One region of the Cupriavidus sp. 05N39 genome, then DNA from elsewhere that is predicted to be linked to it. Evidence: predicted binding sites of a transcription regulator. Region 1 holds the regulator's gene; the other holds the start of a gene.

Region 1 (11,680 bases):
TGCGATCTGGATGCCGTTGTCATTGCTCAGCGCGAAGGCGGAGAGCTTGCCCGTCCAGTTCTGGTCAAAACCCGGCGCGAAGATAAAGGTGCCGCTGGAAACGCGTGACGAGGTGAGCGCGACGCCGGAGATGGTGCCGCCATAGCTGACGATCTTGGAGAAGATATCGCGGATCGCCTTGATCATGGCGGTCGGCTGACCCGCCAGGAACCACGTCGCAGGCACATTGGATCCGGTCGGGGTCGCTTCCCATTCGCTGTCGTTTTTAGCGACGGTATTGTTGGCGCCCGACGTGGTGAAGGGGCTGCCGTCGCCGTTGACATCGTTGAAACCGCCGTATTTTGCCGCCAGGTACAACTGGCTCTGGCGCTGCGCGGTGCCGACGGTCCCATCGCCGTTCTCGTTGACGTCGATGGTGTAGGTGGTCACGCGCAACGACGGCATATCCGCCCGGAAGCCGTAGGTGTGCGCCCAGTAGGCAACACCCGCCATGTAGTACGTACCGTGGCCGCTGGAGCCCGTGTCGGCCGTACTCATATTGGCCAGCGAGGAGTTGGGCTTGCTATTGCCGTAGGTTGTCGTGCTCTCCATGTCCGCGACCTTCCTGGTCCAGGCCATGACGTCGAAGCCGTCGGCCTCGATCGCGCGCACGGGGTCGTTTGCGGTTACCGCCTTGCCGCCCGATATATAGGTCGTGCGGGTATTGCCGGGAACGTAGCGATCCCAGTGCGTATTGATGTCGGCGATACTCAGCACGTAGTTGCGCTGGCACTTCGCGACGACCGGATCAGACCAGCTGGTATAGACCGGGTAGCCGTCTTTGTAGGCGGTCTGGAGGTCAGTGATCGCTTCCGGTGTGGGCTGCTTGCCTTGCAGGTAGCGGATGCTCTCGTAGTACAGCTCGCTGACCGGGTCCAGGCCCTTGTACTTGCCCGAGCGGCCGAACTGGTTCAGGTAGTTGACCACGCCGCTGATGCCTTCGCCGGCATTTTCCGGGTTGCCAGCGAAGACGCCCGTGCTGGGATCCCACTCGGTCTTCGGATTGCTGACCTGGCTGAAGTTGCCGTCGATCATCTTGGGGCCGACATACTTCATCGGGGCCCGCAGCACGCCGCCGTACCGCGTGGCCGAACTGTCGTTCAGGTAGCCGAAGGCGCCGAAGCGCACGCGGTCGGCGTTTTTCTGCATTTCGCCGACTGGCTTGTAGTTGGTGCCGTAGAGCTTGCAGAGGTCGGTGCGGGAACTGCCTTCGCTCGCATCGCACACCTTGACGCGGGCATACATGGTGCCGAGGTTGGCATAGCTGCCCGGGCTGCCGCACGAAGCGCCGCTGCCGGTCTTGGTGCCGAAGAACACCTTGTTGCTGCACGACGTGATGTAAAGCGTATCGGTGGTGAACGGCGTCACCGCGGAAGGTACGCTGGAACTGGACTTGGTCAGCGTCTTGGCGGGAAAGTAGGAACCGCTGTTGAAAAAATCATCCTGCAGCACGGCGCGCTGAAGCACGGTGTCCGTGGGGGTATCCACCACCCGGTCGCCACCGGTGAGCGCGAAGCGCAGCATGTCGATGGCGGAGGCCGTGGCCCAGTTCATGAAGTTGCCGCTGTACTGGCCCGAGCATTCGTGATTGGCGCTGGCATTGCCAGCGATCTCGAAGTACCCGCTGGATGAATAGTTGTAGCACTTGGCCGGGTTGAAATAGCCGACATATTCCGTGCTGCGGGTGTAGGTGCCGGTCCGGTACGCCGCGCCCACCGTCGGGAACTCCACCGACAGCGACAGCAGCAGGTTCGGGTTGACATTCTGGTTGCGTCCGTAGAGCGGCGACTGCGCAATGTCCACCGTGGACGGTGTCAAGGCGGTGGCCGCCCGCGTTGGCACGGGAAGCAAGCTTGCACCGGCGACAACGAGGGCCAGCGCGATCCGGCATAAGCGTGTCATCAGAGAATCTCCGCGTAGGTCAGGAGCGAGGTCAGTCATTCGGCCTTCCGGTAGTACGACTGCAGCATGGCGCGGGTGGCGGTGTTGGCACCGAAGCCCATCGCGGTGACGCGAAAGATGTAGACGACCGGAGCGTCGGGGCTCCCGGAAGCACCGGGCGATGTGTCCTGGATCGGCTCGATGATGTAGCGGGGCAGGGCGGCGGGCAGCAGGCCCGTGGGCGCGGTCGGGAACTGGCGTCCGGTGAAGGTGCCGTAGGCCACCGCGCGGGCATTCGCCCCGGTCTGCGCAAAGTCCACGGCTTCCCAGTTCGGGGTGCCGCTGTCGACGGCCGCGCACAGGCCCTGGAAGGCTGCGCCAGGCGTGCTCCCCGTGTTGCAGCCGGAGACGAAGGGCAGCAGGTTCGGATTGCTGCCAGAGAACAGGGCGGAGCGGCTGTTGACGGCAACGACACCCTGGATGTCCATCTCGGCATCCTGTAGCGCCATTTCGGCCGCTTGCACTGCAAGGTCGCGGTCGCGCTGATTGGATGCCATGCGTTTGCTGTTGATCGCCAGGCGCGCGCCGGCCACGGCCATGATGCTGATCATCAGGAGCATGACCAGGCCGGTGATCAGGGCAATGCCGCGCTGGGCGGCTGGCTTGAGAGGGGCGCTCATGATGGGGAGCAAGTGCGGCACGTTGCGACGTTGCGCAGTTGGACGGTGACCGAGTATTGGCGGCGCAAGCGCTGTAGCTGCGTGGTCGGCTTGTAGGTCGCGTCGTTGACGGTGCTGTCGCCGCCATAGAGCGTGCCGAAGAGCTGGAAAGTGGGGCCCTCCGGCACCGGGCTGGTCGCGGTGTCGCCGGCCAGTATCAGGGCAATTTTCAGCGACACGACGGTTTGCCATTTGGTGGCCAGAGCCAGCACATCCGTGGCCGGCAGGTAGCGGTCCGGGATGTAGTCATTGTTGGTGTCGACCCCGTACAGCACCTGGAACACCTCAACACCGGAGATGATTGGCACGGAGGTGATCGCGGTGTTCGAGATTTCCTTGTTGGATGCATCGCGAGCGCGATAGCCGCACATCAGTTGCGGGTTGCCGCTCGGGTCGTTGGGGTCTGGCGCCACGAAGAAGCGCGCAAAGCCGCGCGCAAGGTCCGCGTCCTCCCATGCTTGTGGTTCCGCGACGCCATTGCCGGAGCAATCGATCATGCTGTTGTCGGGCACGGTGCGATCCGACGGCGTGCCCGAACCGAAAAAGCGCACCTGCAGCACGTCGCTCTTGTTCACGGGGTTGGTGGTGCCCGGCAGGCACGACAGGTTGAGGCTCGCGTCCTGGCCCGGGCTGGCGCAGTTGTCGACGCCGCTGATCGTGGGTGACAACGCGACGGTGGTCGGCATGATGCCGCCAGGCGCCTGGGCGATGGGCCCGCTGGCCGGGTTTGTTGCCGGCGCGCTGTTGCCGGCGTAGTTGGTCCATGCGGACTGCCGCACGATGCGGACGATGGTGTCCAGGGCAAAACGGCCCTTCTCGTCGAGCGCGGTGGTGTCGTCGATGGTGCTGTAGTTGGTGCGGCTGCCCAAATAAACGGCGGTCGCTGCCAGTGTCAGCAACAGGCCGAGGACCATCGCGACCATCAGTTCGACCAGCGACATGCCCGACTGGGCATGCCGGTACGGCTTGCGGAGCGTACGCATCAGTTCACCGTGCCGGGCGTGGCGACGATGACGATCTGCGGCCGCGTGTTCATGTCGGCGAGATCGGCGCCGGTGCCCAGCGTCTTGCTGCTCAGGCGCGATATCCACCCGACCTTGATGACGATCGGCGCATCGTCGACACGGCCGCTTGCAGCGGCCGTGCAGCCCCAGGAAAAGCCGGACGTCTGGTTATAGGCAACGGTATCGCGGCAGATCACCGCCCGGCCGCCGGGCAGGGCGGCGGCTACCCGGTTCCACCACTCGATCACATCGAAGCGGGCTGTGTCCTGCGCGCAGGAGAGCAGCGTACTGGCGCAGGCCGTCGTATAGGGATTACGCGTCAGCGCGGGCAGCTGGCTGGTCTGGGTGTCGATGAAATACAGGTTGGGCGCGAGGGCCTCGGCGGCCGCGCCCACGCCGGAGACGGCAGTGTTCGCACGCATGCGCTCGGCCATTTCGGTGGCCAGCTGCATGGCAACGGTATCGTAGGAGGCTTGCTGGGAAAAACGCGAGGAATTGAGGAGCAGGCTGGCGACCCCGAGCACGCCAATCGCCAATACGACCATTGCCACCAATGCTTCGAGCATGGCAAAGCCGGCCGTCCCCCGACAGCTTGACTGACCCATTCTGACCCTCGTCCGAAAAGACTACGTTCTTTTGGCTTCGTTCTATTGTTTTGTCACTACTACCCAGGCGGAAGTATAGATATAGGAATGAAGCCTAGGGCACAGTTTGGAAAGAATTAAACAACGTTCCCGTTACTTTTTCTACTGCTTTCGTGGGGTAGACGTTGAAAACTCATCCAGCATGTCGCGGAATTCCGACACGTCTTCAAAGCTCCGGTACACCGAGGCAAAGCGGATGTAGGCGATTTTGTCGAGCCGGCGCAGTTCGCGCATGACCAGTTCCCCGACCTGGCTGCTGGGGATTTCCTTCTCGCCGAGCGCGAGCAGCTTTTCTTCGATGCGGGTGATGGAGGCGTCGATGGCTTCAGCGGAGACCGGGCGCTTGCGCAGCGCCAGGCGCATGGAGTCCTTCAGCTTGTCGCGGGTGTAGTCCGCGCGGGAGCCGTTTTTCTTGACGATGGCGGGGAAGAACAGCTCGATCCGCTCATAGGTGGTGAAGCGGCGGTCGCAGGATTCGCAGCGGCGGCGACGGCGGACTGTATCGCCTTCCTCGGACATGCGCGTGTCCAGGACCTGGGTATTGGAATGAGCGCAAAAGGGGCATTTCATGCCTGACCACCTCGAAGTTTGAACCGGGGCGCGTGCTGCGCGCGCAGCGTCTTGTCATTCTGTGTCGCGCTGGGCTGGGTTGGCAAGGCCCGCCGGCAGCGCTGGCGCGCCGCGGCGGACTGCCGGCCACCCGCGCGTGGGCGGGTGGCGCAGGGGGATCAGCCGTAGACCGGGAAACGCTTGGTCAGGGCTGCCACTTGCTCGCGCACGCTGGCGATATTGGCCAGGTCGTGCGGATTCTCCAGCACGTCGGCGACAAGGTTGGCCACCACGCGGGCTTCTTCTTCCTTGAAGCCGCGGGTGGTCATGGCCGGCGAACCCAGGCGGATACCCGAGGTGACGAAGGGCTTTTCCGGGTCGTTGGGGATGGCGTTCTTGTTGACGGTGATGTGCGCTTCGCCCAGGACCTTTTCGGCTTCCTTGCCGGTGATCTGCATGGCGCGCAGGTCGACCAGCATCACGTGGCTCTCGGTGCGGCCCGAGACGATGCGCAGGCCGCGCTCGGTCAGGGTTTCGGCCATGACGCGGGCGTTCTTGACCACTTGCTGCTGGTAGGTCTTGAACTCGGGCGACAGGGCTTCCTTGAAGGCCACGGCCTTGCCGGCAATCACGTGCATCAGGGGGCCGCCCTGGATGCCGGGGAAGATGGCCGAGTTGATGGCCTTCTCGTGCTCGGCCTTCATCAGGATCACGCCACCGCGCGGGCCGCGCAGGCTCTTGTGGGTGGTGGTGGTGACAAAGTCGGCGTGCGGAACCGGGTTCGGGTACTCGCCGGCGGCGATCAGGCCGGCGTAGTGGGCCATGTCGACCATGAACAGGGCGCCGATCGATTTGGCAACCTTGGCGATGCGTTCGAAGTCGATGCGCAGGGCGAAGGCCGAGGCGCCGGCGATGATCAGCTTGGGCTTCTTTTCCTGTGCCAGCTTTTCCAGCGCGACGTAGTCGATGTCTTCGTTGGCGTCCAGACCGTAGCTCACCACGTTGAACCACTTGCCGCTCATGTTGAGCGCCATGCCGTGGGTCAGGTGGCCGCCTTCGGCCAGGCTCATGCCCATGATGGTGTCGCCCGGCTTCAGGGTGGCGAAAAACACGCCCTGGTTGGCCTGCGAGCCGGAGTTGGGCTGCACATTGGCTGCTTCGGCGCCGAACAGTTGCTTGACGCGGTCGATGGCGAGCTGCTCGACGACGTCGACATACTCGCAGCCACCGTAGTAGCGCTTGCCGGGATAGCCCTCAGCGTACTTGTTGGTCAGTTGCGAACCCTGGGCGGCCATCACGGCCGGCGAGGTGTAGTTTTCCGAGGCGATCAGCTCGATGTGCTCTTCCTGGCGCTGGTCTTCCTTCTGGATAGCGGCAAAAAGCTCGGGGTCGATCTGGTCGATCGTATAGCGGCTGCGTTCGAACATGGCGAAAACTCGTCTGAAAAAAAGGAGATCCGAATCGGCTTCGGGGTAGGGCGCGCGGGGAAGGCACATGCGACCAGCGCCGGAAAGCGTGGCTAGTCCGGCGCAGGGCGCACCCTGCTTCCCATTCGCTGCCCAGGCGAGCGGCAGGCGCTTGATACATCGCGCCAGAGAAACTTGCGCTTCCTCGTGGTAGTGCCCACTGACTTCGCCAGTCGCGCAAGATGGAATGGTTGGCGGCAGTTTAACGCGAGGCGCCGGCTCGCTGCAAGAAGGCGGAGAGGGCTCGCCGCCCGAAAGTCAACGGCTAGTCTGTCAGGTAATGTAATTGTTGTAATGTCGGGTGAGGGTATACACCGGGTCGGGCCGGCTGTCCGTTACAATCGCGGCCATGAGCAACAATGTGTGGGCCTTGCGGGTGTACTGGGAAGACACCGACGCGGGCGGCGTGGTGTTCTACGCCAATTACCTGAAGTTCTTCGAGCGCGCCCGGACCGAGTGGCTGCGCTCGCTTGGCGTCGAACAGCAAGCGCTGGCCGATGAGACCGGTGTCGTCTTCATCGTCAGAAGCACGGCGGTGGACTACAATGCCCCCGCCCGTCTGGACGACATGCTTGAGATCCGGACCCGGATTGAACGGGTTGGTCCAGCGTCTGTCCAATTCGCCCAGGAAGCCTGGCGTGATGAGCAATTGCTGGCTACCGGCGCCATCCGGGTTGGATGTGTCGATCGCACCACATTTCGCCCGACGCCCATTCCCGCTCCCGTCCTAGCAACCATCAAGACCGCTCGATGAATCCCGTGACCGTCACGCAAGACCTGTCGATCATTTCGCTGGTGCTGCACGCCAGTGTGCTGGCGCAGGCCGTCATGGCCCTGCTGCTGGTGATGTCCCTGTTCTCGTGGACATATATCTTCCGCAAGCATTTCTCGCTGCGCTCGGCGCGCACCCAGACCGAGGGCTTCGAGCGCGACTTCTGGGCTGGCGGCGACCTGCAGGCGCTGTACCAGAGCGCGGCCAACAATCGCCACAGCACGGGCGCGCTGGAACGGATCTTCGAGTCCGGCATGGGCGAGTACCTGAAGGCGCGTGAACGCAACCATGACGCCGGGGCGCTGCTCGACGCAGCCCGGCGTGCCATGCGCGCGGCCTACCAGCGCGAGATGGATGTGATGGAATCGCATCTTCCATTCCTGGCCTCGGTGGGCTCTGTCAGTCCTTATATCGGCCTGTTCGGCACGGTGTGGGGCATCATGAACGCCTTCCGCGGATTGTCCAACGTGCAGCAAGCAACGCTTGCCGCGGTTGCGCCCGGCATTGCCGAGGCGCTGGTCGCCACCGCCATCGGTCTGTTCGCGGCGATTCCTGCCGTGATCGCGTACAACCGCTACGCCACCGAGGTGGATCGCCTGGCCATCCGTTTCGAGAGCTTCATGGAAGAATTCCTGAATATCCTGCAACGGCAGACCCGCTAAAGCGCCGAAACCACCAACGTCATCGGTCAAGGAGATACCTGCAATGGCAGCGATACAGCGCCGCGGCGGCTCGCGCCGCCGGGCCAGCGCCGACATCAATGTCGTGCCCTACATCGACGTGATGCTGGTGCTGCTCGTCATTTTCATGGTGGCCGCACCGATCGTGAACCCCGCCGTGGTCGATCTGCCCAGCGTGGCCAATGCCACGCAGCAGCAGAAAGCGCCGCCCATCGTCGTTACCGTGCATGAAGACGGCGCGCTCACCGCGCGCGGCAAGGATGGCGCCGGCAATGCCTTCGAGCGCAAGCTCGACAAGCAGGGCCTGATCGATTTCGTGCACCAGCGCCAGAACGAGAATCCCGACCAGCCGGTGGTGATCGCTGCCGACCGCTCGGTCAAGTACGAGGCCGTGCTCGACGTGATGTCGGTGCTCAAGGCCGATGGCGTGAAGCGCGTCGGCCTGATGGTCAAGCCCAAGTAAGCACCGCCGCCCGCCATGAAGACCGCCGCCTATCCTTACCAGCCGGCCCCGGAGCGGGGAACCCTGCGTTCCTTCCTGCTCGCGGTTTTCATGCACCTGCTGCTTGGCATCGTGCTGTATTTTGGCGTGCACTGGCAGAGCAGCACGCCCGTCGGCGCCGAAGCCGAACTCTGGGACGAGATCCCCGCAACCCCCGCGCCGACGCCGCTTCCCGCTCCGCTGCCCGCACCTGTGGCGGTCGAGCAGGCGCGCCCCGTGCCGCCCGCGCCGGCAGTGAAGTCGCGCGCCGAAGAGGACGCCGAGATCGCCCTCCAGCAGCAAAAGCGCCGCCAGGCCGAAGCCGCCGCCCGCGAGGAGGCGCGCAAGCAGGCCGACCTGCGCGCGCGCCAGGAAACCGAGCGCCAGGAGGCGGCCCGCAAGGAAGCCCAGCATAAGGAAGACCTGCGCCGCGAAGAACAACGCCGCGAGGAGCAGAAGAAGGAAGATCAGAAGAAGGAGGCCCAGCGCAAGGACGACGCGCGCAAGCAGGCCGCCATCCAGCACGATCTACAGCGCAAGGAACAGGCTGAGCGCGAGCGCAAGGAAGCCGAAGCGAAGGCCCGCGCCGATGCCAAGGCCCGTGCCGAGGCCGATGCCAGGGCGCGCGCCGAGGCGGACGCCAAGGCGAAGGCGAATGCCGATGCCAAGGCCGCCGCCACCGCCAAGGCAAACGCGGAAGCCAAGGCCGCCGCCAACGCGAAAGCCAAGGCGGATGCCGACGCCAAGGCCAAGCGCGACGCTGCCGCCAATGCCCAGCGCCATGGCGAACTGGCACGCCTGCAGGCCCTGGCCGGTGGCTCGGGTACCGCCGGTGGCGCCGGCGGCGTCGGCAGCAGCGCGGGCAGCGGCGCCGGCTCGGGCGGCAAGGCTTCGCCCGGCTACCCGGACCGCGTGCGTCGCCGCGTCAAGCCGAATATCGTATTTACTGAAGACGTGCCCGGCAATCCGGCCGCGGTGGTGTCCGTCCAGCTCGCGCCGGATGGCTCCCTGATGTCGTCGCGGCTGGCGAAGTCCAGCGGCAATGCCGCCTGGGACAGCGCGGTGCTGCGCGCCGTCGAGCGCTCGGACCCGCTGCCCCGCGACGAGAATGGCAAGGCGCCGGCCAGCCTTACCATCACGTTCAAGCCGAACGACTAAGGCGAGGGAGCGCGGCGATAGCGATGGCACGGGTGTTTTCGAATTGCAACAGATTGCAACCTGCGTCGAAGCCGGGCTATCCCGGCGCTAGGATGACAGGTTGCCTGACGCGGCCGGCAAATGTGCCCGGTGCACGCGATACGGGCATGCGACATGCTTGCCCGTACCACGGCTTCCAGTTTGCCGGCCGCGCTCGATGAATATTGATCTCGACTGAGGAGCAGCATGCGAAAGCTTTGGGCCCCCCTTTGGCTAGCCGCACGGCGGCACAACACCCCCGCGCACGCCCTGTTTGCCTGGCTGGCCGTGGCGCTGGCCCTTTCGGCCGGCAGCGCACAGGCGCAACTGAATGTTGAAATCACCGGCGTAGGCGCCAGCCAGTTCCCGATCGCCACCGCCAACTTCCAGGGCGAAGCACAGGCCCCGCAAAATGTCACCGCCATCATTCGCGGCGACCTGCAGCGCAGCGGGCGCTTCCGCAATATCGATCCGGCTGGCGCCACCGTGGCCGAATCCGCCAATGCCGACCTTGGCAACTGGAAGTCGCGCGGCGCCGATGCCTTCGTGGCAGGCAGCGTGACCCCGACCGGCAACGGCCAGTACGACGTGCGCTTCCGCCTCTACGATACCGTCAAGGGCCAGAGCCTTGGCGGACTGGCCTTCACCGTCGGGCCGAACCAGTTGCGCGTCGCCGGGCACAAGATCGCCGACTACATCTACGAGAAGCTGCTGGGCGAGCGTGGCGTGTTCGCCACTCGCCTGTCCTATGTCTCACGCGTGGGTGGGCGCTTCCAGCTGCTGATCTCGGACTCCGACGGCCAGAATTCCCAGGTGGCGCTGACCAGCAACGAGCCGATCATCTCGCCTTCGTGGTCGCCGGATGGCAGCAAGGTCGCCTACGTGTCCTTCGAGGCCAAGAAGCCCGTGGTTTACGTGCACGACCTGGCAAGTGGCCGCCGTACGCTGGTGTCCAACCAGAAGGGCAACAACAGCGCGCCTTCGTGGTCGCCCGACGGGCACCACCTGGCGGTCGCGCTGTCGCGCGACGGCAATACCCAGATCTACCAGGTCAACGCCGATGGCTCCGGCCTCAAGCGCCTCACGCGCAGCAGCGCCATCGACACCGAGCCGCAATACGCGCCGGACGGCCGCGGCATTTACTTCACCAGCGATCGCGGCGGCGCGCCGCAGATCTACCGCATGCCGGCCGGCGGGGAAGAAGGCGGTGCAGCCCAGCGTGTGACCTTCAAGGGCAGCTACAACGTGAGCCCGCGCATTTCGCCTGACGGCAAGCAGCTGGCCTATATCACCCGCAGCGGCGGCTTCAAGCTGCAGCTGATGGATCTCGGCAACGGCGATGTCACGTCGCTGACCGACACCGCCAACGACGAGGCGCCAAGCTTCGCCGCCAATGGCAAGTACATTCTTTATGCCACCCGGGTGGGAGGTCGCTCGGTGCTGGCGGCAGTGTCCACTGACGGGCGTACCCGGCAGGTTTTGTCGCTCCAGTCCGGCGAGGTTCGCGAGCCGTCCTGGGGCCCATTCATGCAATAAACGAGGAGTTCCTAGCCATGACCCAAATGATGACCAAAACCCTTGCCGTCGCTGCCCTGCTGGCCCTCGGCGCTTGCAGCTCCGGCGTCAAGCTGGACGACACCGCCAACGCCGGTGCCGGTGGCAAGGGCACGCCTTCGAACGACGCTCGCGCCGTGGCGCCGGTGGACGTCTCGCGCGATCCGCTGAACGACCCGAACAGCCCGCTGGCCAAGCGCAGCGTGTACTTCGACTTCGACAGCTACAGCGTCAAGTCCGACTACCAGGGCATGCTGTCCGAGCACGCCAAGTACCTGGCCGCCAACAAGGGCCGCCGCATCCTGATCCAGGGCAACACCGACGAGCGCGGTACCAGCGAGTACAACCTGGCGCTGGGCCAGAAGCGTGCCGAGGCCGTGCGCCGCTCCATGTCCTCGCTGGGCGTGCCGGAAAGCCAGATGGAAGCCGTCAGCCTGGGCAAGGAAAAGCCCAAGGCAACCGGCCATGACGAAGCCTCGTGGGCGGAAAACCGCCGCGCGGACATCACGTACTAATCCGCGGATAGCCAACTCATGAAAGCACGCGTCTCCAAGTTGGTATTGCTTACTGCGATGTCCTGCGCCAGCCTGCTGCATGTTGCGCAGGCGCGGGCCGGCGTGTTCGATGATGACGAGGCGCGCAAAGCCATCGTGACCATGCGGGACCAGTTCAACGGTTTCCAGGCGACGGCATCGCAGCGCATCGACCAGAACAG
Region 2 (8,718 bases), on a different contig from region 1:
CGGCGGTCAGCTCGCGCTGCACCACGCCAACAAGCGCCTGGCCCGGCGTCAGGCTGGACACCACGTCTTCGCCGAGTGCCTTTTCCTTCACGCGGGCGATGAATTCGCGCACCACGGGCAGGGCGACGTCGGCCTCCAGCATGGCCAGGCGCACCTCGCGCAGCATTTCGGCGGTATTGGCTTCGGTCAGGCGAGCCTCGCCGCGCATGGTCTTTACGACCCGCGCCAGGCGTTGAGTGAGATTGTCCAGCATGGCAGAAGTCCGGGGGATAGGGCTTGATCGAGGCTTGATGCGGGCTCGGGACCCGGCTCAAGCGGGGCGCCACCGGGACGGGGCGCTAAGGTAAACTGTGCAAATGGCCATTGTACTGTATGCCTTGACGGCACTTCTCTATTGCGGCCTGGCCTATCACGGCTGGGCGACGCGCAACCCGCAGCTATCGGCTGCCGGCGCCGGCGGCGCCATCGGGGGCGCGGCGACCACCGTGTTGCTGCAGGGCGGCGGGGGCGCCGGCGGACGCGGCGAGGACCGCCCGGCCTGGTGGCATGTGCTGATGCTGGCCGCGGTGGCCAGCCACGGCCTGCTGCTGCACGAAACCATCTTCCCGGCCGACCGCATGGTGTTCGGCTTTGCCTTCGCGCTGTCGGCCATGTTGTGGCTGGGCGTGGGCATCTACTGGATCGAGAGCTTCTTCTTCTCGCTGGCCGGTCTCGGCCTGATCGTGATCCCGGTGGCGATGCTGGCCAGCCTGATGCCGCTGGCCTTTCCCGGTGCGCAGATCCTGGGCTATGCGGCGCGGCCGTTGTTCAAGCTGCACTTCATCATCGCCAACGTGGCCTACGGCCTGTTCACGCTGGCAGCCTTCCATGCTTTCCTGATGCTGCTGGCTGAACGCCGCCTGCACGGTTTCAACCGCTCGCCCCAGATCGGCCAGGCCAGCGAGCCGGCGCAATGGATAGGCCGCTGGCTGGACCTGCTGCCGCCGTTGCTGACGCTCGAAAAACTGCTGTTCCGCCTGATCGGCGCCGGCTTCGTGCTGCTGACGCTGACGATCCTGTCGGGCCTGCTGTTCTCCGAGCAACTGTTCGGACGGGCCTTCCGGCTCGATCACAAGACCGTCTTCGCGCTGCTGTCGTGGGCGATGTTCGCCGGCATCCTGGCCGGACGTACCTTTTATGGCTGGCGCGGGCGCACCGCGCTGCGCTGGGTGATCGCATCCTTCGGCATCTTGCTGCTGGCCTATGTCGGCAGCCGCTTCGTCATCGAAGTCATCCTGCACCGACTCTGAGGCCGGCATGGCACGCATCTTCCTGGTCCTGGCCGTGGTGCTGGGCTTCTTCTGGTGGCTTCGCCAGCGCGCCGAGGCGCGCCAGCGGGAGGATCGCGCCGCCCGGCATGGTTCCGCGCAAGGGTCGCAAGGCCGCACCCAGCCCGCGCAGGAACCCATGGTGCAGTGCGCGCAATGCGGCGTGCACCTGCCGCTGGGCGAAGCGATCGCCTATCGCGGCCTGCACTACTGCCGGCGCGCCCACCTGCCTGCCGACAGCGATCCGGACAGCCCGGCCGCATGAACGGTAGCATCTCGTTCTGGTCCCGCCTGAATGCCTGGCGCGCCGTCACCGCACTGTGGCGCCAGTTGGAGCCTCCCGAATTCCACTGGCGCCTGCTGCGCTATTTCAGCTGGACGCGGCTGGCGGTGGCCGTGCTGCTGCTGGGTTACGCCTGGCTGCCGGCGCAGCGCGGCGATACCGAGCGGGTCGCGCAGGGGTTGGGCAACGGCCTGGCCGCGCTGCCGCTGGCCGTGCCGTATGCCGGGGTGGCGCTGGCGATGGTGATCGCGACGCTGTGGTGGCGCCGCGGTTTTCATCTGCGGGTGCGCTTCCAGGTGCTGGCCGACCTTGTCCTGCTGGGCCTGATTTTTCTCGCGCAGGGCCACCGCGGCGAGGGATTGGCCATGATCTTCCTGCTGCCGGCGCTGCAGGCCGGCGCGCTCACCAGCCTGTTGTTCGCGCTATTCACCGCGGCGGTCTCGGCGCTGGTGGTGATGAGCGCCCCCTTCGCGCAGACCCTGCTGCTGCGCCAGGCGGACACTGGCCTGCTGGGCTCGGGTTTGTATGGCCTGGTCTTCATGATCGCGGCCTCGCTGATGTACCTGCTGGCCAACCGCCAGCTTGCGCAGGAGCGGCTGGCGCTGGCGCGCGAGCAGGAGCTGCGCCTGCAGCAGCTGGTCAACCGGCTGATGGTCAACGACATGCAGGATGGCGTGATGCTGCTGCGCGCCAACGGCGTGGTGGTGGCGGCCAACCCGGCCGCGGTGGTGCTGTTGGGCGTGCAGCCCGCCGAACGGGGCAAGCAGACGTCCACGCCGGCTACCGGGCGCGACGCGCTGTTCGACCTGCGCCAGATTCCCCGCCTGCAGCCGCTGATGGAGATGCTGCGCGACTGGGTGCGCAGCAAGGATGACGCGCCGCGCATCCTGCAATTGCTGCCGCTGCCTTCGCGGCCCTCCTCGGGCCGGGGCCCCATCCTGCATACGCGGCTGCGGCTGCGCTTCCTGCTGCCGGGGCTGGCCAGCCTGCGCTCGACCTTTGCATCCTCGCTGTCGGTCTCGCTCGGGGCGCAGAGCGCCATGAACACCGGCACCTGGAACGACCTGTCGCCCGAGGCGGCGGCGCGGCTGCGCCTGGCCATCGCGCAGAGCGAGGCCATGGCCTGGCGCCCGGAGGACGAGGCCCTGCTGCGCAGCGAGATGCGCGATACGGTGCTGGTGCACATCGAGAGCTGGGAACGCATCGCCGAGCAGGTGCAACAGGAAAAACTGGCCGCCATGGGGCGGCTGGTGGCGAGCGTGGCGCACCAGATCCGCAATCCGCTGGCGGCCATCAGCCAGGCCAGCGAACTGCTGGCCGAGACCAGCCGCCGGGGCGTGCGTCCCGGCGAGGCGGGGCGGCCCGAAGGCGATGTGGATGCCCGGCTGCTGCGCATCATCCACGACAATGTGCGCCGGCTCGACCAGGTGGTGTCGGACGTGCTGCAGATGTCGCGCCGCCCGCGCACCGAGCGCTCTGCCGTGGACCTGAACCAGGCCCTGCCCGAGATCATCAGCCGCTGGCGGCTGGAGATGCGCTCGCGCTCCGTCAACGACGATCCGGTCGGCGCGCGGCGCGTGCCGCGGCCGGCGGAGATCAACGCCAATGCGGTGCGGCTCACGGTGGATGTAGCGCGCCCGGTCATCTTCGATCCGTCGCAGCTGCAGCAGGTCCTTGGCAACCTGCTCGACAACGCCTGGCGCTATTGCAGCCGCCTGCCCGGCGCGATCCGGCTGCTGGCCCACGCGCTGGACCAGCACCACGTCGAGCTGATCATCTGGAACGATGGCGTCGAGGTGTCGCGCGAGCACCAGCGCACGCTGTTCGAGCCATTCTTTACCAGCAACGCCCAGGGCACCGGCCTGGGCCTGTTCATGGCGCGCGAGCTATGCGGCGCCAACGACGCCCAGGTACGCTACGGTACGATTTCACTTGACGCGCTGCTGGCGCAGACCGGCATGCTGGCGCCCGCGGCACGCGATACACTGCCGGCCAAGGCCTTTGTCCTGACCCTGCGCATCGACGCGCCGGACAACGCGGGCGGCTGAGCCGCGCTGCCGCCGCGAACGGTTCGCCAGGCCGTCAGCCAGGCCGCCGCGCGCCAATGCACCAATTCCACTTCGCCAGACCGCCAGACGCAGACCCATGCTCCTCAAGACGCCAGGCCCCGATCCGATTCTCGTCATCGACGACGAGGCCGACCTGCGAGAACTGCTCGATATCTCGATCCGCCGCATGGGCCACGACGTGGTGCTGGCTGGCTCGCTGGCGGAGGCGCGCCAGCAGCTAGCCGCGCGCCGCTATAGCCTGGTGCTGACCGACATGCGGCTCGGCGACGGGCTTGGCATCGATATCGTGCGCCAGCTCTCGAGTGCGCCGGAACGGGTGCCGGTCGCCGTGATCACAGCCTATGGCAGCGCCGACAACGCCGTGGAGGCGCTCAAGGCCGGCGCGTTCGACTACATCGCCAAGCCGGTCTCGCTGGACCAGTTGCGCAGCCTGATCCTCAATGCGCTGGGACGCCAGCAGCGTGACGGCGCCGAGGGTGCCGGCGCGGTTGTGCGGGAGAGCGCGGACCGCGCGGCCAGCCTGCTGCCTGGCCATTCGCCGGCCATGCATGAGGTGCGCCGCTCGCTGTCCCGGCTGGCGCGCAGCATGGCGCCGATCGTGATCAGCGGCGAGTCCGGCAGCGGCAAGGAGCGCGCCGCGCGCGCCATTCACGCGGTGAGCGCGCGCGCCGCGCATCCCTTTATCGCGGTCAATTGCGGCGCCATCCCCGAAACCCTGATGGAATCGGAGTTCTTCGGCCATGTGAAGGGAGCCTTCACGGGCGCCGACGCCGAGCGCGGCGGTTTCTTCCAGGCCGCCAACGGCGGCACGCTGCTGCTCGACGAAGTGGCCGATCTGCCGCTGGCGATGCAGGTCAAGCTGCTGCGCGTGCTGCAGGAGCGGCGCGTGCGCAAGATCGGCGCGAGCCGCGAAGAGAGCGTGGATGTACGGGTGCTGTGCGCCAGCCACAAGGATCTCTCCGCGATGGTCGCGTCCGGCCAGTTCCGCCAGGATCTGTTCTACCGGCTCAACGTGCTGGCGCTGCGCGTGCCGACGCTGCGCGAACGGCACGAAGATATCCCGGTGCTGGCGGGCGCCATCCTGGAGCACCTGGCGGTGCGCTACGGCGATCCCCATCCCAAGCGGCTTTCGGCGGCCGCGCTGCAACGCCTGTCCGACTATTCGTTCCCCGGCAACGTGCGCGAACTGGAGAACCTGCTGGAGCGGGCCTACGCCTTCGCGGAAGGCGAAACCATCGAGGTGGACGACCTTGGCCCGCTGGACGCGGGCACGGGGTATTCGGCCTTGCCGCGCCCGCCTGCCTCTGTGTCTTCGGCGGACGCGGCGCCCTGGGCGGCGCCTGTCGCCTACCCAGGGGCCGGCGCGCCACCGCCGCTGCCTGCTGTGCCGGCAGCGCCGTCCGGTCTCAGGCCGGATCTCCAGCATGAAGCGCCGCCGGAATCCCGATCCGGCGCGCACGCGGCTGCGCTTTCGCAGCCAGCGGCGCCAAGCCTGGGCGATGGGGAGGGAGCGGCTTGCCGCGCGACCTTCCCGATCGACCTGACCGGCCGCCTGGAAGCGCTTGAGCGCGACCTGATCCTGCAGGCGCTGCAGCAGACCGGTTTCAATCGCACCGCCGCCGCGCCGCTGCTGGGCCTGAGTTTCCGGCAATTGCGCTACCGCATCCAGCAACTTGGCATCCGCGAGGGCCGCGACGACGCGGCCGACGGTGCCGACGCCAGCGAAGCGATGCGCGACGGCCCGATGGGTGGGCTGCTGGCCGCCGATGGAGAGCGCGATGCCTGAGCACGACAACGGCAAGATCGCGCCCGGGCCTGGATTCCACCCGGATCCGGCCGGCTGGGTGCCCGCGGCGCGCCGCGTTCCGTCGCCCAACTTCGACGCCCGGCCCGCGCACATGCCGGTCGACCTGGTGGTGATCCACAATATCAGCCTGCCGCCGGGCCAGTTCGGCAGCGGCGATATCGAGGCCTTCTTCCAGAACCGCCTCGACCCGTCCCGCCATCCTTTCTTCGCGACGATCCATCAGGTGCGGGTTTCGGCGCATTTCCTGGTGACGCGGGAGGGCGAACTGGTCCAGTTCGTTTCCTGCCTGGACCGGGCCTGGCATGCCGGCCAATCCGAGTTCTTCGGGCGGCCGCGTTGCAATGACTTTTCCATCGGCATCGAAATTGAAGGCAGCGACGACCAGCCTTTCGCGTTGGCCCAATACCACACCACCTCCGCGCTGGTGCGTGCCCTGCTCGGCGCTTATCCGGTGCGCGCGGTGGCGGGGCACAGCGATATCGCACCCGGACGCAAGACCGATCCTGGCCCGCATTTCGACTGGGCCGGCTTTGCCGCCGCTGCTGGCGTGGCTCCGGGGCAGTTGCCTTACCGCAAAGACCAGCCTTGAAGCAAGCCTCAATTGCGGGGCCTGGGGGATAGCGTGAATCTGGGGAAAACCCTGATAAAGTCCGCGCCTATCGGAGTGGCCAGCTCAATCAAAAAAATTTCGCGTCACAGTGCGGTAACGCACCGTCGGGCGGGATCCCTTGAGTCGCTTGGGTTGGCGGGTTTGGCGCAGCGCCGCATGCTGCGCCCGCACCAGAAATCGCGCCAAAAAAGCGCTTGTCAAGACTGGTGAATCCGCCCCATTTCACTATACTTAGTCCAGTTTTTCGCATCGACCACTAGATCTAGTGGTGCTTTCGGGGAGCCGGCCTAGGTGTGCAGTTTCCGCCGCAGCAATGGCTGCGGTCCGCCGAAGGGCCGGCGCATCACAAGAGTCCCAGCAGAATCCAGCAAAGCAGCGCGCCCTCCCGGGTAAGACCGGCCGGCGTGTCAGAGCCTTTTTGCGCATTTTGCCCGGGACTCTTTGTCACTCATAAAACACGGGTCAGAACAGGAGTTCCTCATGCAGACAGCCCAGAACGACATTTCCACCGGCGCCGCCGCCGCCGGTGCAGCAGCGAACGCGCAGTCGAGCCCCGCTACTGCCGGCGCTGGCAGCTACCAGGATTACAAGATCATCCGCCGCAACGGTGCCGTTGTGGCGTTCGAGCCGAGCAAGATCTCGGTGGCGGTGACGAAGGCCTTCCTCGCCGTCAACGGCGGGCAGGGTGCCGCTTCGGCGCGTGTGCGCGAAGTGGTCGAGCAAGTGACCCAGAACGTGGTCCGCGCCCTGCTGCGCAGCCGCCCCAACGGCGGCACCTTCCATATCGAGGACGTGCAGGATCACGTGGAACTGGCGCTGATGCGCTCGGGCGAGCATGAAGTGGCCCGCTCCTATGTGCTGTACCGTGAAAAGCGCACCCAGGAGCGCGCCCAGGCCAATGCCCAGGCAGTCGCCCGCGTGCAGGAAGGCGGCGTCACGTTCAACGTGACCGATGGCGGCGTGGCCCGCGTGCTGGACCTGAACGCGCTGCACGGCCTGATCGACAATGCCTGCTCGGGCCTTGGCGACGCCGTGAGCGCCGAGCCGATCCTGAAGGAAACGCTGAAGAACCTGTACGACGGCGTGCCGATGACCCAGGTCTACGACTCCGCCATCCTGGCCGCGCGTACCCTGATCGAGAAGGACCCGGCCTACAGCCAGGTCACCGCGCGTATCCTGCTGCACACCATCCGCAAGGAAATCCTGGGAGCCGAAGTCACCCAGACCGAAATGGTGTCGCGCTACGCCGAATACTTCCCCAAGTTCATCGCCCGCGGCATCGAAGCCGAGCTGCTGGACGAAAAGCTGGCCACCTATGACCTGGCCCGCCTGGGCGCCGCACTGGACGCCCAGCGCGACTTCCAGTTCAACTACCTGGGCCTGCAGACCCTGTACGACCGCTACTTCCTGCACATCGACGAAACCCGCATCGAAATGCCGCAGGCATTCTTCATGCGCGTGGCGATGGGCCTGGCACTGGGCGAGAAGGACCGCGAAGCACGCGCCATCGAGTTCTACCAGCTGCTGTCGTCGTTCGACTTCATGTCGTCCACGCCGACCCTGTTCAACTCGGGTACCCGCCGCTCGCAGCTGTCGTCGTGCTACCTGACCACCGTGTCGGACGACCTGGAAGGCATCTACGAAGCGCTGAAGGAAAACGCGCTGCTGTCGAAGTTCGCCGGCGGCCTGGGCAACGACTGGACCAATGTGCGCGCCCTCGGCTCGCACATCAAGGGCACCAACGGCAAGTCGCAAGGCGTGGTGCCGTTCCTGAAGGTGGTAAACGACACCGCCGTGGCGGTCAACCAGGGCGGCAAGCGCAAGGGCGCGGTCTGCGCCTACCTGGAAACCTGGCACCTGGACATCGAGGAATTCCTCGAGCTGCGCAAGAACACCGGCGACGACCGCCGCCGCACCCACGACATGAACACGGCGAACTGGATTCCCGACCTGTTCATGAAGCGCGTGATGGAAGGCGGCGAGTGGACCCTGTTCTCGCCCGCCACCTGCCCGGACCTGCACGACCTGGTCGGCAAGGCCTTCGAGACCGCTTACCTGGGCTATGAAGCCAAGGCCGCCAATGGCGAGCTGAAGCTGTTCAAGAAGGTTCCCGCCATGCAGCTGTGGCGCAAGATGCTGGGCATGCTGTTCGAGACCGGCCATCCCTGGATCACCTTCAAGGATCCTTGCAACATCCGCAGCCCGCAGCAGCACGTGGGCGTGGTGCACAGCTCCAACCTGTGCACGGAAATCACGCTCAACACCAACGACAGCGAAATCGCCGTGTGCAACCTGGGTTCGGTGAACCTGGTTGCCCACCTGAAGCAGCAGGCCGACGGCACCCAGGTGCTCGACCACGCCAAGCTCGAGAAGACCATCCGCACCGCGATGCGCATGCTCGACAACGTGATCGACATCAACTACTACGCCGTGGAGAAGGCCCGCAACTCCAACCTGCGCCACCGTCCGGTCGGCATGGGCATCATGGGCTTCCAGGACTGCCTGCACATGCTGCGCCTGCCGTACGCCAGCGACGCCGCCGTGCAGTTCGCCGACACCTCGATGGAAGCGGTGTGCTACTACGCCTACCGCGCCTCCAGCGAGCTGGCCGAGGAACGCGGCCGCTACAGCACCTATGAAGG

Evidence for each region. The regulator NrdR, encoded in region 1, represses ribonucleotide reductase genes. The targets are predictions, from matches to a motif close to CACNANATNTNGTG.
Region 2: the regulator NrdR is predicted to act here: its motif matches at 6,331-6,344, upstream of AC1DN0_RS12175 (ribonucleoside-diphosphate reductase subunit alpha).

The regions. Positions count from the first base shown of each region.
Region 1 is NZ_JBFTNE010000024.1:38,026-49,705, reverse strand. It holds gene AC1DN0_RS13995 (pilus assembly protein) at 1-1,941, opposite strand, end outside; gene AC1DN0_RS13990 (pilus assembly PilX family protein) at 1,977-2,600, opposite strand; gene AC1DN0_RS13985 (PilW family protein) at 2,597-3,622, opposite strand; gene pilV (type IV pilus modification protein PilV) at 3,622-4,209, opposite strand; gene nrdR (transcriptional regulator NrdR) at 4,390-4,857, opposite strand; gene glyA (serine hydroxymethyltransferase) at 5,016-6,263, opposite strand; ZMP/ZTP riboswitch at 6,387-6,489, opposite strand; gene ybgC (tol-pal system-associated acyl-CoA thioesterase) at 6,652-7,056, shown strand; gene tolQ (protein TolQ) at 7,053-7,736, shown strand; gene tolR (protein TolR) at 7,780-8,217, shown strand; gene tolA (cell envelope integrity protein TolA) at 8,233-9,393, shown strand; gene tolB (Tol-Pal system beta propeller repeat protein TolB) at 9,619-10,947, shown strand; gene pal (peptidoglycan-associated lipoprotein Pal) at 10,965-11,480, shown strand; gene ybgF (tol-pal system protein YbgF) at 11,499-11,680, shown strand, end outside.
Region 2 is NZ_JBFTNE010000020.1:12,749-21,466, forward strand. It holds gene ffh (signal recognition particle protein) at 1-253, opposite strand, end outside; gene AC1DN0_RS12150 (cytochrome C assembly family protein) at 357-1,289, shown strand; gene AC1DN0_RS12155 (PP0621 family protein) at 1,297-1,572, shown strand; gene AC1DN0_RS12160 (sensor histidine kinase) at 1,569-3,638, shown strand; gene AC1DN0_RS12165 (sigma-54-dependent transcriptional regulator) at 3,736-5,445, shown strand; gene ampD (1,6-anhydro-N-acetylmuramyl-L-alanine amidase AmpD) at 5,438-6,055, shown strand; gene AC1DN0_RS12175 (ribonucleoside-diphosphate reductase subunit alpha) at 6,557-8,718, shown strand, end outside.